3 regions of the Allobosea sp. P5_A5 genome follow, and region 2 is predicted to be linked to each of the others. Evidence: predicted binding sites of a transcription regulator. Region 2 holds the regulator's gene; each other region holds the start of a gene.

Region 1 (3,275 bases), on a different contig from region 2:
GGCCGGCAAGATGCAGGCTGTCGGCCAGCTCGCCGGCGGCATCGCGCACGACTTCAACAACGTGCTGCAAGTCATCATCAACGCATCCGAATTTTTGCTGGCGAGCCACCGTCCGACTGACCCGTCCTTCCCGGACATCATGCAGATCAAGCAGAACGCCTACCGCGCTGCCGCCCTTGTCCGGCAGCTGCTCGCGTTCTCGCGCCGCCAGACCCTGCGCCCGCAGGTGCTGGAACTTGGAGAGGTCCTGTCGGATCTCTCGCTGATGCTGAAACGGGTCGTTGCCGACAAGGTCACGCTCGACGTCCGCCAGGGCCGCGACCTGTGGCCGGTCAAGGCCGATCTCGGCCAGCTCGAGCAGGTCATCGTCAACCTCGCGGTCAATGCCCGCGACGCGATGCCCAATGGCGGCAAGCTCGCCGTGCGCACCCGCAACGTGGCCCGCGAAGATTGCGCCTCCTTCGCGCATGAGGCGCTGCCGATCGACGATTATGTGCTGCTCGAGGTCGAGGATAGCGGCACCGGCATCGCGCAGGAGCATCTCGACAAGATCTTCGAGCCCTTCTTCACCACCAAGGAGGTTGGCAAGGGCACCGGCCTCGGCCTTTCGATGGTCTACGGCATCGTCAAGCAGACCGGTGGCTTCGTCTTCGTCGACTCGACCGTCGGCAAGGGCACGGCGTTCCAGATCTTCCTGCCGCGGCATGTGCCGAGCGCCGAGGAGATTGCCGCTGAGGCCGCGGCCAAGGAAGCGCCGAAGAAGCTCGCGGCTGACCATACCGGCGCCGGCATTATTCTGCTGGTCGAGGACGAGGACGCGGTGCGCGCGCTCAACGCCCGCATGCTGGTTTCGCGCGGCTATACCGTTCACGAGGCGGCATCGGGCGTCGAGGCGCTGGACATCTTCCTGCAGAATGACGGCCGAATCGACCTCGTCGTTTCCGACGTAGTGATGCCCGAGATGGACGGCCCCACCCTCCTCGGGGAGCTTCGCAAGCGCAATCCCGACACCAAGGTCGTCTTCGTCTCCGGCTATGCCGAAGAAGCGTTCCGCAAGAACCTGCCGGAAGGCGAGAGCTTCCAGTTCCTTCCCAAGCCTTTCACGATGAAGCAGCTGGTGGAGACGGTGAAGGCCGCCATGGGCTGACGCCAGGCAGGAACTCGATGAAACGCTGCGAAACGGCCGTCTTTCCCGGGCGGCGCGAGGTGGCGGCGTGAGCCCCGGGGCCAGGATAGAGGCCGCACGAGACCGCTCGACGGGTTACCGCTGGCGACCCGACCCCGGCCGCCAGGCTCTCCTGACACAAACTGACATGGAGAACAAAAAAAGAACTTGCTGACAGGAACAAAGCATGACCATTCTGGTGTCAAGACGCATTGTGATGTCCCCGTCACGCTGCCATAAGGAGCCGAACACGTGAATCAAGCGAATCTCAAGCTCGTGGAAGGCTCCTCGATGGACAAGACCAAGGCGCTCGATGCAGCGCTCTCCCAGATCGAGCGCGCCTTCGGCAAGGGCTCGATCATGCGGCTGGGCAAGAATGCGCCGTCGATCGAGATCGAGACCATTTCTACCGGCTCGCTCGGGCTGGATATCGCCCTTGGCGTCGGCGGACTCCCTCGCGGCCGCGTCATCGAGATTTATGGCCCTGAATCCTCCGGCAAGACGACGCTCGCGCTGCACACCATTGCCGAGGCCCAGAAGAAGGGCGGCGTCTGCGCCTTCGTCGATGCCGAGCATGCGCTCGATCCGGTCTATGCCCGCAAGCTCGGCGTGAACCTCGACGACCTCCTGATCTCGCAGCCCGACACCGGCGAGCAGGCGCTGGAAATCACAGACACGCTCGTTCGCTCCGGCGCCATCGACGTGCTCGTCATCGACTCGGTCGCGGCCCTGACGCCGCGCGCCGAGATCGAGGGCGAAATGGGCGATGTCCAGCCCGGCCTGCAGGCGCGTCTGATGAGCCAGGCGCTGCGCAAGCTCACCGCCTCGATCTCGCGCTCGAACTGCATGGTGATCTTCATCAACCAGATTCGCATGAAGATCGGCGTGATGTACGGCTCGCCCGAGACCACGACAGGCGGCAACGCGCTCAAGTTCTACGCCTCGGTTCGCCTCGACATCCGGCGCATCGCGACTTTGAAGGATCGTGAGGAGGCGACCGGCAACCAGGTTCGCGTCAAGGTCGTCAAGAACAAAGTCGCGCCGCCCTTCAAGCAGGTCGAGTTCGACATCATGTTTGGCGAGGGCATTTCCAAGGTCGGCGAACTGATCGACCTCGGCGTCAAGGCCGGCATGGTGGAGAAGGCTGGCGCCTGGTTTTCGTTCGACAGCCAGCGTCTTGGCCAGGGCCGCGAGAACGCCAAGACCTTCCTCAAGAACAATCCCGATATGGCCGCCAAGATCGAGGCGACGATCCGTCAGAATTCGGGGCTCGTGGCCGATCGCATTCTGGATGAGGCGGCACCGACCGCCGACGATCTCGATGAAGGCGAAGCCTGAGCCTCGCGCATCGATGCTGAACCCGAAGGGCGGCCTCGCGGCCGCCCTTTTCTTTGCCGCCGAGATCGCCCCCTCGAACCGGCCGCCAGCTTTCTGGACAGGCGCCGGCCGCCTGACTAGAACCGGTCCTTCCCGCCGGGCTCACCCGGCTTGTGCCTGATTGTAGAGCCCAGATAGCGATGAGCGGCGTCAACGAGATCCGGTCGACCTTCCTCGACTACTTCAAGTCAAACGGCCATGAGATCATGCCGTCGAGCCCGCTCGTGCCGCGCAACGATCCGACGTTGATGTTCGCCAATTCGGGCATGGTGCAGTTCAAGAACATCTTCACCGGCCAGGAAAAGCGTCCTTCCGCCCGCGCCACTACCGCCCAGAAATGCGTCCGCGCCGGCGGCAAGCACAACGACCTCGACAATGTCGGCTACACCGCTCGTCACCACACCTTCTTCGAGATGCTCGGTAACTTCTCCTTCGGCGACTATTTCAAGGAGCAGGCGATCACCCATGCCTGGACCCTGATCACGCGCGAATTCGGCCTGCCCAAGGACAAGCTTCTGGTCACGGTCTATTCCGAGGATGACGAGGCTCACGGCCTCTGGAAGAAGATCGCCGGGCTGACCGACGACAAGATCATCCGTATCCCGACCTCGGCCAATTTCTGGCGTATGGGCGACACCGGCCCATGCGGCCCCTGCTCGGAAATCTTCTACGACCATGGCGACCACATCTGGGGCGGCCCGCCCGGGTCCCCGGAAGAGGACGGCGACCGTTT
Region 2 (3,275 bases):
CGGCCTATTGCGTTTTCTCAGGCGGCGACGTCGCGACCGAGCGATCCCTGATCATGACGCTGGTGATGCTGGGGGCGATCCTCGTCGATCGCGCGGCGCTCAGCATGCGCAATCTCGCGCTCGCCGCGCTGATCGTGCTCCTGCGCGAACCGGACGCGCTGCTGGGGCCAAGCTTCCAGATGTCCTTCGGCGCCGTCGCCGCGTTGATCGCCTTCGCCGAGCGTTGGGAGCGGCGCGAGCGCTCTAAGCCGCCGCGCGTGCTGCCCTGGCCGCTGGATGCGCTCTGGACGGCGGCGCTCGGCATTCTGGTCACGACGATCCTCGCCACCGCCGCTACCGCGCCGTTCGGAGCCTTCCATTTCCAGACCTTCAATCCCTTCGGGCTGCTCGGCAATGCCATGGCGCTGCCCTTCGTCTCGCTTTGCGTGATGCCGGCCGCCGTCTTCGGCGTCCTGGCTTATCCGTTCGGGCTCGACTGGCCAGCCTGGGCCTTGATGGGCCTGGCCTCCGAGATGGTGCTGAAGGTCGCACACTGGGTCGCCACCATCGACTATTCGACCGTAACCGTCGCCGCATTCGGCCCTGCGGTGTTGCTGAGCTTCGCCATATCCCTGCTCTGGCTCAGCCTTTGGACGACGCGGTTGCGCTGGCTCGGTCTCCTGCCGCTCACATTCGGCGTGGCATTCGCCGCGAAACCCGAACGACCGGAGATCCTGATCGAGCGCGACGGTTCCGGCATCGCCGTACGCGGCGCCGACGGGCGGTTCGCCATCGCAGGCAAGCCCAGCCGCTTCGTTCTTCAGCAATGGCTCGCTGCGGATGGCGACAACCGCTCGCCGGACGACGCCACTTTGCGGAACGGTGTCGTCTGCGACAGTCTGGGCTGCGTCACCCGAACGGCTGAGGGCCGTACCATCTCCTATGCGCGCGATCGCATCGCGATCATCGAGGACTGCCGGCGCGCCGATCTGGTGGTGACGAGCATTCCCTGGAGCGCGCCCTGTGAGGCTACGCTGGTGCACCGCATGGACCTGTCGCGAGACGGGGCCACCTCGCTGTTCAGGCACAGCGAGGGCTGGAGCTTCCGCGCTTCCGAACAGGCGAACACCGAGCGTCCCTGGACACGCCGACGATCCCCAAGTCCGGCAGCGCCCGCCGCCTCACGTCCAGCTCCGGCGCCAGCGCCAGTGGCGGAGCCAGCCGAAGACGCCGACAACGTTCAATAGCCCGCGTTCAATAGCGACGGAGCAAATTGACCAGGCGCCCCTGAATCTTGACGCGGTCGGGGCCGAGTACGCGTGTCTCGTAGGCCGGATTGGCAGCCTCGAGCGCGATCGACGAACCGCGACGGCGCAACCGCTTCAACGTGGCTTCCTCGTCATCGATCAGCGCGACGATGATGTCGCCGTTACTGGCCGTGTCCTGCCGCCGGATGACGACCGTGTCGCCGTCGAGGATGCCGGCCTCGACCATCGAATCACCGCGCACCTCGAGCGCGTAATGCTCGCCGGCACCGAGCATGTCGGGCGGCAGCGAGACGGTATGGCTGGCATTCTGGATCGCCGAAATCGGGGTGCCCGCGGCGATGCGGCCCATGACCGGGATCGCGATCGCGCCTCGGACGTCCTCTTCGGGTGCCGGCGCCATGCGGGGTTTCGCCGCCGCCGTCTGGTTGGACAGGCCGCCCTGCACCACCGCCGGATTGAACCGGCGTGGCTGCGGGCCGCCGGCGCTCTCGGGCATCTTGATGACCTCCAGCGCACGCGCCCGGTTCGGCAACCGCCGAATGAAGCCGCGCTCCTCCAAAGCCATGATCAGGCGATGGATGCCCGATTTGGAGCGCAGATCGAGCGCGTCCTTCATCTCGTCGAAGGAGGGCGGCACGCCGCTCTCGCGCAAACGCTCCTGAATGAAGCGCAGGAGTTCATGTTGCTTGCGTGTCAGCATCGTCCCCGCCAACGAAATGATAGATTCGAAACAAAGCACGAACACCATAGCTGTTCGCTTTGTGTTCCGCAAGCGTGCCTGCAGGGAGACCTCAGATGATGCCGGCTAACGAAGCAGCAGGATCCGGCAGGGATCGCCTTGCTTTGCCGACTCAGCGAGCGCTGGCCTGATCGTCAAGGCGCCGGCACGGGCGAGAGTGCCGAGCATCGACGAATCCTGACGCGCGAACGGCGTCGTCAGCCAGCCCTTTTGAGTTGGCGCGACCTCCGAGCGAACGTAGTCCTCACGTTCATCGTTAGCCGGCATATCACATCCGAGGATAGCAGGGACGCTGCGGTCTCGCGCGGGGTCGGGCATCCCCAGCAGAGCTTCGATCAGCGGCAACACGAAGAGATGCCCGCAGACGATCGAGGATACCGGGTTTCCAGGCAGGCCGACCACCACCATGCGTCCGAGCCGGCCGGTCATCATCGGCTTGCCCGGCCGCATGGCGATCTTCCAGAAACCGAGCTGCATGCCGGCGCGCGTCAGCGCCTCCTGCACGAGGTCGTGGGCGCCGACGGATGCGCCTCCCAGGGTGATGAGAACGTCCGCGTCGGCCTCTCGCGCGGCCGCAATCCGGGCCGCGAGATCGGTGTGATTGTCACGGCCTATGCCAAGGTCGAAGGCTTCACCGCCTGCTTTCTCGACCAGCGCCATGAGCGCAAAGGAGTTGGAGGCGACGATCTGATCGGGCCCGACGGTATCGCCCGGCGCGACGAGTTCGTCTCCGGTCGCGAGGATCGCGACGCGCGGCTTGCGACGAACCGGGAGGGCAGGGTGGCCCATCGCCGCGGCAAGCCCGAGCGCGGCGCTGTCGAGCACGCGCCCGGACTTCAACAACACGTCGCCCTCGCTGAAATCGAGGCCGGCCGGCCGCAGGAACTTGCCTGTCGGGGGTGGTACACGCACGGTGATCGCGTCGGTGCCGACGCCATCGGCATCTTCCTGGATCAGCACGGTATCAGTGCCGTCCGGCATCGGCGCACCCGTGAAGATCCGGACCGCCTGCCCGGTGCCGACCGAGCCTGCCCAGCCGCGCCCGGCGGCGGATTCGCCGACGACTTGGAGCACCTTGCCCTCGGCCATGTCGACGCCCCGCACGGCATAACCGTCCATCGCCGAATTGGGGAAGGGCGGCTGCGTCCGCAGCGCGACGACGTCTTCGGCCAGCACGCGCCAGGCGCAGCGAGCGAGCGGCAACCGCTCCATGTCCGTCGAAGCCGGGACGCTGTCCAGCAGCGCGCGCAGCGCGACGGGAACAGGGGTGAGCGCCATCAGCGCGGACC
Region 3 (3,275 bases), on a different contig from region 2:
GCGCCGCAGACCTCCTGCAGCAGGGAGGTCAGGCCGGGATTGGCGCTGAACAACCAGCGCCGCTGGGTGATGCCGTTGGTGACGTTGGTGATGCGCTGCGGAAAGACCTTGTGGAGCGGGGCGAACACCGTCTCCTTCATCAGGTTCGAATGCAGCGCCGAGACGCCGTTGACCTTGTGAGAGCCGACGAAGGCAAGATGCGCCATGCGCACGCGACGGCCATGGCTCTCGTCGATCAGCGACAGGGTTGCGAGGTCGGCATCGGGTTGGTCCCGGCGCACGCCGGCCAGGAAGCGGGCATTGATGCCGAAGATGATCTGCATATGGCGCGGCAGCAGCCGCTCCATCAGCGCGACGGGCCAGGTCTCCAGCGCTTCCGGCAGGAGCGTATGATTGGTGTAGGAGATCGTCGCCTTGGTGATCTCCCAGGCGCGCTCCCACTCCATCTTGTGCTCGTCGGTCAGCAATCGCATCAGCTCTGCGACGGCCAGTGACGGATGGGTATCGTTCAGCTGGATGGCGACCTTGTCTGCCAGGTTGTCGAGCGTGCCGAATTGCCGGAGATGGCGCCGCACCAGATCCTGCAGGGAGGCGGAGGTGAAGAAGAACTCCTGCCGCAACCGCAATTCCTGCCCCGCCGGGGTGGAATCGTTGGGGTAGAGCACTTTGGAGATGGATTCCGCGCGGTTGCGTTCGGCCACGGCGCCGATCAGGTCGCCCTGGTTGAAAGCGTCGAGCGAGAGCGGGTGCATCGCCCGGGCCCGCCAAAGCCGCAGCGTCGTCGCGTCCTTGCCGCGCCAGCCGACGATCGGCGTGTCGTAGGCGACGGCAAAGATCGTCTCCTCGGGCGCCCAGAAAACCTCGCCAGCGGTCGCCGTGCTCGTAATCGAGCCGCCGAAGCCGATGCGATAGGAGGATTCCCGCCGCTCGAACTCCCAGGGGTTGCGGAAGGAGAGCCAGTCCTCGGGCACCTCGATCTGCTTGCCGCCATCGATGCGCTGCTTGAACAGCCCATGGTCGTAGCGGATGCCGTAGCCCAGCGCGGGAACGCCGGTCGAGGCCATGGCTTCCATGTAGCAGGCGGCAAGACGGCCGAGGCCGCCATTGCCGAGGGCCGCGTCCGGCTCGAGCGTCTCGATCTGGTCGAGATCGACGCCGAGTTCGCGCAATGCCTGCACCATCGGGCCGGTAAGGCCCAGATTGTTCAGGGTTTCGGCCAACGAGCGGCCGATCAGAAATTCGAGCGAGAGATAATAGACCCGCTTGCGACCGGTAGCGTAGCTTTCCTTCGTCGTCGCCTGCCAGACATCGACCGCGTGGTCGCGCGCCGCCAGAATGCCGGCGGTCAGCCAGTCATGGGGCTGCGCGACCGATGGATTCTTGCCAAGCGAATAGGTGAGCTTGCGCAGGATTTCCGCCTTGAGCCGCTCGACCTGATCGTCGGGCTCGAAATGGACGGCGGCTTGCGGGCTGGCGACGGCGGAGTCGGTCAAAAGTTGCGTTCCCTATGTGCGTTGCCGGACTGTCGAGCGAGAGCGCCGACATGTCCAGACGAAATTGACGCACTGCGGAATAACGATGCCGCTGGGAAAGTCGGGCTAGTTGCGGATGTCGGTCCGCGTCCGCTCGCCAAGCCGCTTCGCACCTTCGACAGATGAATCGGTCAGCCCGACGATGCCGTTCCAGGCTTCTCGGGTGTAGGCGCCCTGATGGACGACTGCGTCATACCCCACGACAAGCACGATGATCACGAGAAGCAGGCGGAACACGAGATCTCTCCTTTGAAAGGCGCGAGAGCAACGCGACTTCGATGACCGGAGTTCCGACGTGAGGAAGGGGTGGCCAAGCGTCGGAGAAGCATTTATAAGAACAAAAAGCGAACAGGAGATGTCGCATGGCTCAGCTGACCGTGATGGAGAAGCTCGAAATTCTCAGCGACGCGGCGAAATATGACGCGTCCTGCGCATCCAGCGCTACGACAAAACGCGATTCGCGGGGAGGCAAGGGGCTCGGATCGACCACCGGCGCCGGCATCTGCCATTCCTATGCGCCGGACGGTCGCTGTATCTCGCTGCTGAAAATCCTGCTGACGAATTACTGCAGCTTCGATTGCGTGTTCTGCATCAACCGCTCCTCGAGCAATGTCCGCCGTGCGCGGTTTTCGGTCGAGGAGGTGGTCGCGCTGACGCTGAATTTCTATCGGCGCAATTATATCGAAGGTCTCTTCCTCTCATCGGGCATTATCCGCTCAGCCGACTACACCATGGCGGAGCTGGTGCGGGTCGCCGAGAGCTTGCGGCAGGACCATGGTTTCCGCGGCTATATCCATCTCAAGCTTATTCCAGGCGCGAGCCGCGAGCTGATCGACAAGGCCGGGCTCTTTGCCGACCGGGTTTCGATCAATGTCGAATTGCCGAGCGAGGCCGCGCTGGCTCGTTTCGCGCCGGAAAAGCAGCCGGTCGAAATCCGCAGCGCCATGGGTGGGCTCAAACTCAAGATCGACGAGGCGCGCGAAGAACGCGGCAAATCGAAGAAGGCGCCGGCTTTTTCGCCCGCCGGGCAAAGCACGCAAATGATCGTCGGCGCCGATGGCGCGAGCGATTCGGCGATCATGACGCGCAGCGCGTTGCTTTACGGCACGTTCGGCTTGAAGCGGGTCTATTATTCCGCCTTCAGCCCTATTCCCGATGCGTCGAAGCAGCTGCCGCTTCTGGCGCCGCCGCTGATGCGCGAGCACCGGCTCTATCAGGCCGACTGGCTGACGCGTTTTTACGGCTTCGAGGTCGAGGAGATATTCGGCCCTGCCGAAATGCTCGATCTGGAGATCGATCCGAAACTGGCCTGGGCGTTGCGCAATCGCGGGCGGTTTCCGGTCGATGTGAACCGGGCCGATCGGGAGAGCCTGCTCCGGGTCCCTGGTTTGGGCACCCGAAGCGTCGACCGCATTCTGGCCTCGCGTCGGTTCAGGCGCTTGCGGCTGGATGATATCGGGCGGCTGACGCGCTCGATAACGACCATTCGGCATTTTATCGCGGCGGAGGATTGGCGTCCGGGCGCCTCGCTCGACAGTGCAGGGCTGATGGCGCGCCTGTCGCCGAAGCCGCAGCAATTGGCGCTTTTCGCATGATCGCCGCGCGGCTGGCGGGTCAGGCCGATTTCGACGGCTGGCGCCGCGAGGCGAGGCGGCTGGCCCTTGCCGGGATAGGGCCGGAGGCGGTTGCGTGGCTCGTAGGTGAGGAAGCAGGGGGGCTCTTCAGCGACTCCTTCGAGGAGGC

The links. The regulator LexA, encoded in region 2, represses DNA repair genes until DNA is damaged. The targets are predictions, from matches to a motif close to TGTTCNNNNTGTGTTCNG.
Region 1: a site for LexA is predicted at 1,317-1,334, ahead of recA (recombinase RecA). Genes of this name have one in related genera too.
Region 3: a site for LexA is predicted at 1,866-1,883, ahead of AC1DR6_RS05970 (putative DNA modification/repair radical SAM protein). Genes of this name have one in related genera too.

What each region holds. Positions count from the first base shown of each region.
Region 1 is NZ_JBFUKY010000002.1:540,259-543,533, reverse strand. Features, by position in the region: gene cckA (cell cycle histidine kinase CckA) at 1-1,147, shown strand, start outside; gene recA (recombinase RecA) at 1,418-2,503, shown strand; gene alaS (alanine--tRNA ligase) at 2,683-3,275, shown strand, end outside.
Region 2 is NZ_JBFUKY010000001.1:424,381-427,655, forward strand. Features, by position in the region: gene AC1DR6_RS02050 (ComEC/Rec2 family competence protein) at 1-1,226, shown strand, start outside; gene lexA (transcriptional repressor LexA) at 1,234-1,947, opposite strand; gene AC1DR6_RS02060 (molybdopterin molybdotransferase MoeA) at 2,053-3,264, opposite strand; gene moaC (cyclic pyranopterin monophosphate synthase MoaC) at 3,264-3,275, opposite strand, start outside.
Region 3 is NZ_JBFUKY010000002.1:492,578-495,852, forward strand. Features, by position in the region: gene AC1DR6_RS05960 (glycogen/starch/alpha-glucan phosphorylase) at 1-1,493, opposite strand, end outside; gene AC1DR6_RS05965 (hypothetical protein) at 1,599-1,769, opposite strand; gene AC1DR6_RS05970 (putative DNA modification/repair radical SAM protein) at 1,895-3,127, shown strand; gene AC1DR6_RS05975 (UdgX family uracil-DNA binding protein) at 3,124-3,275, shown strand, end outside.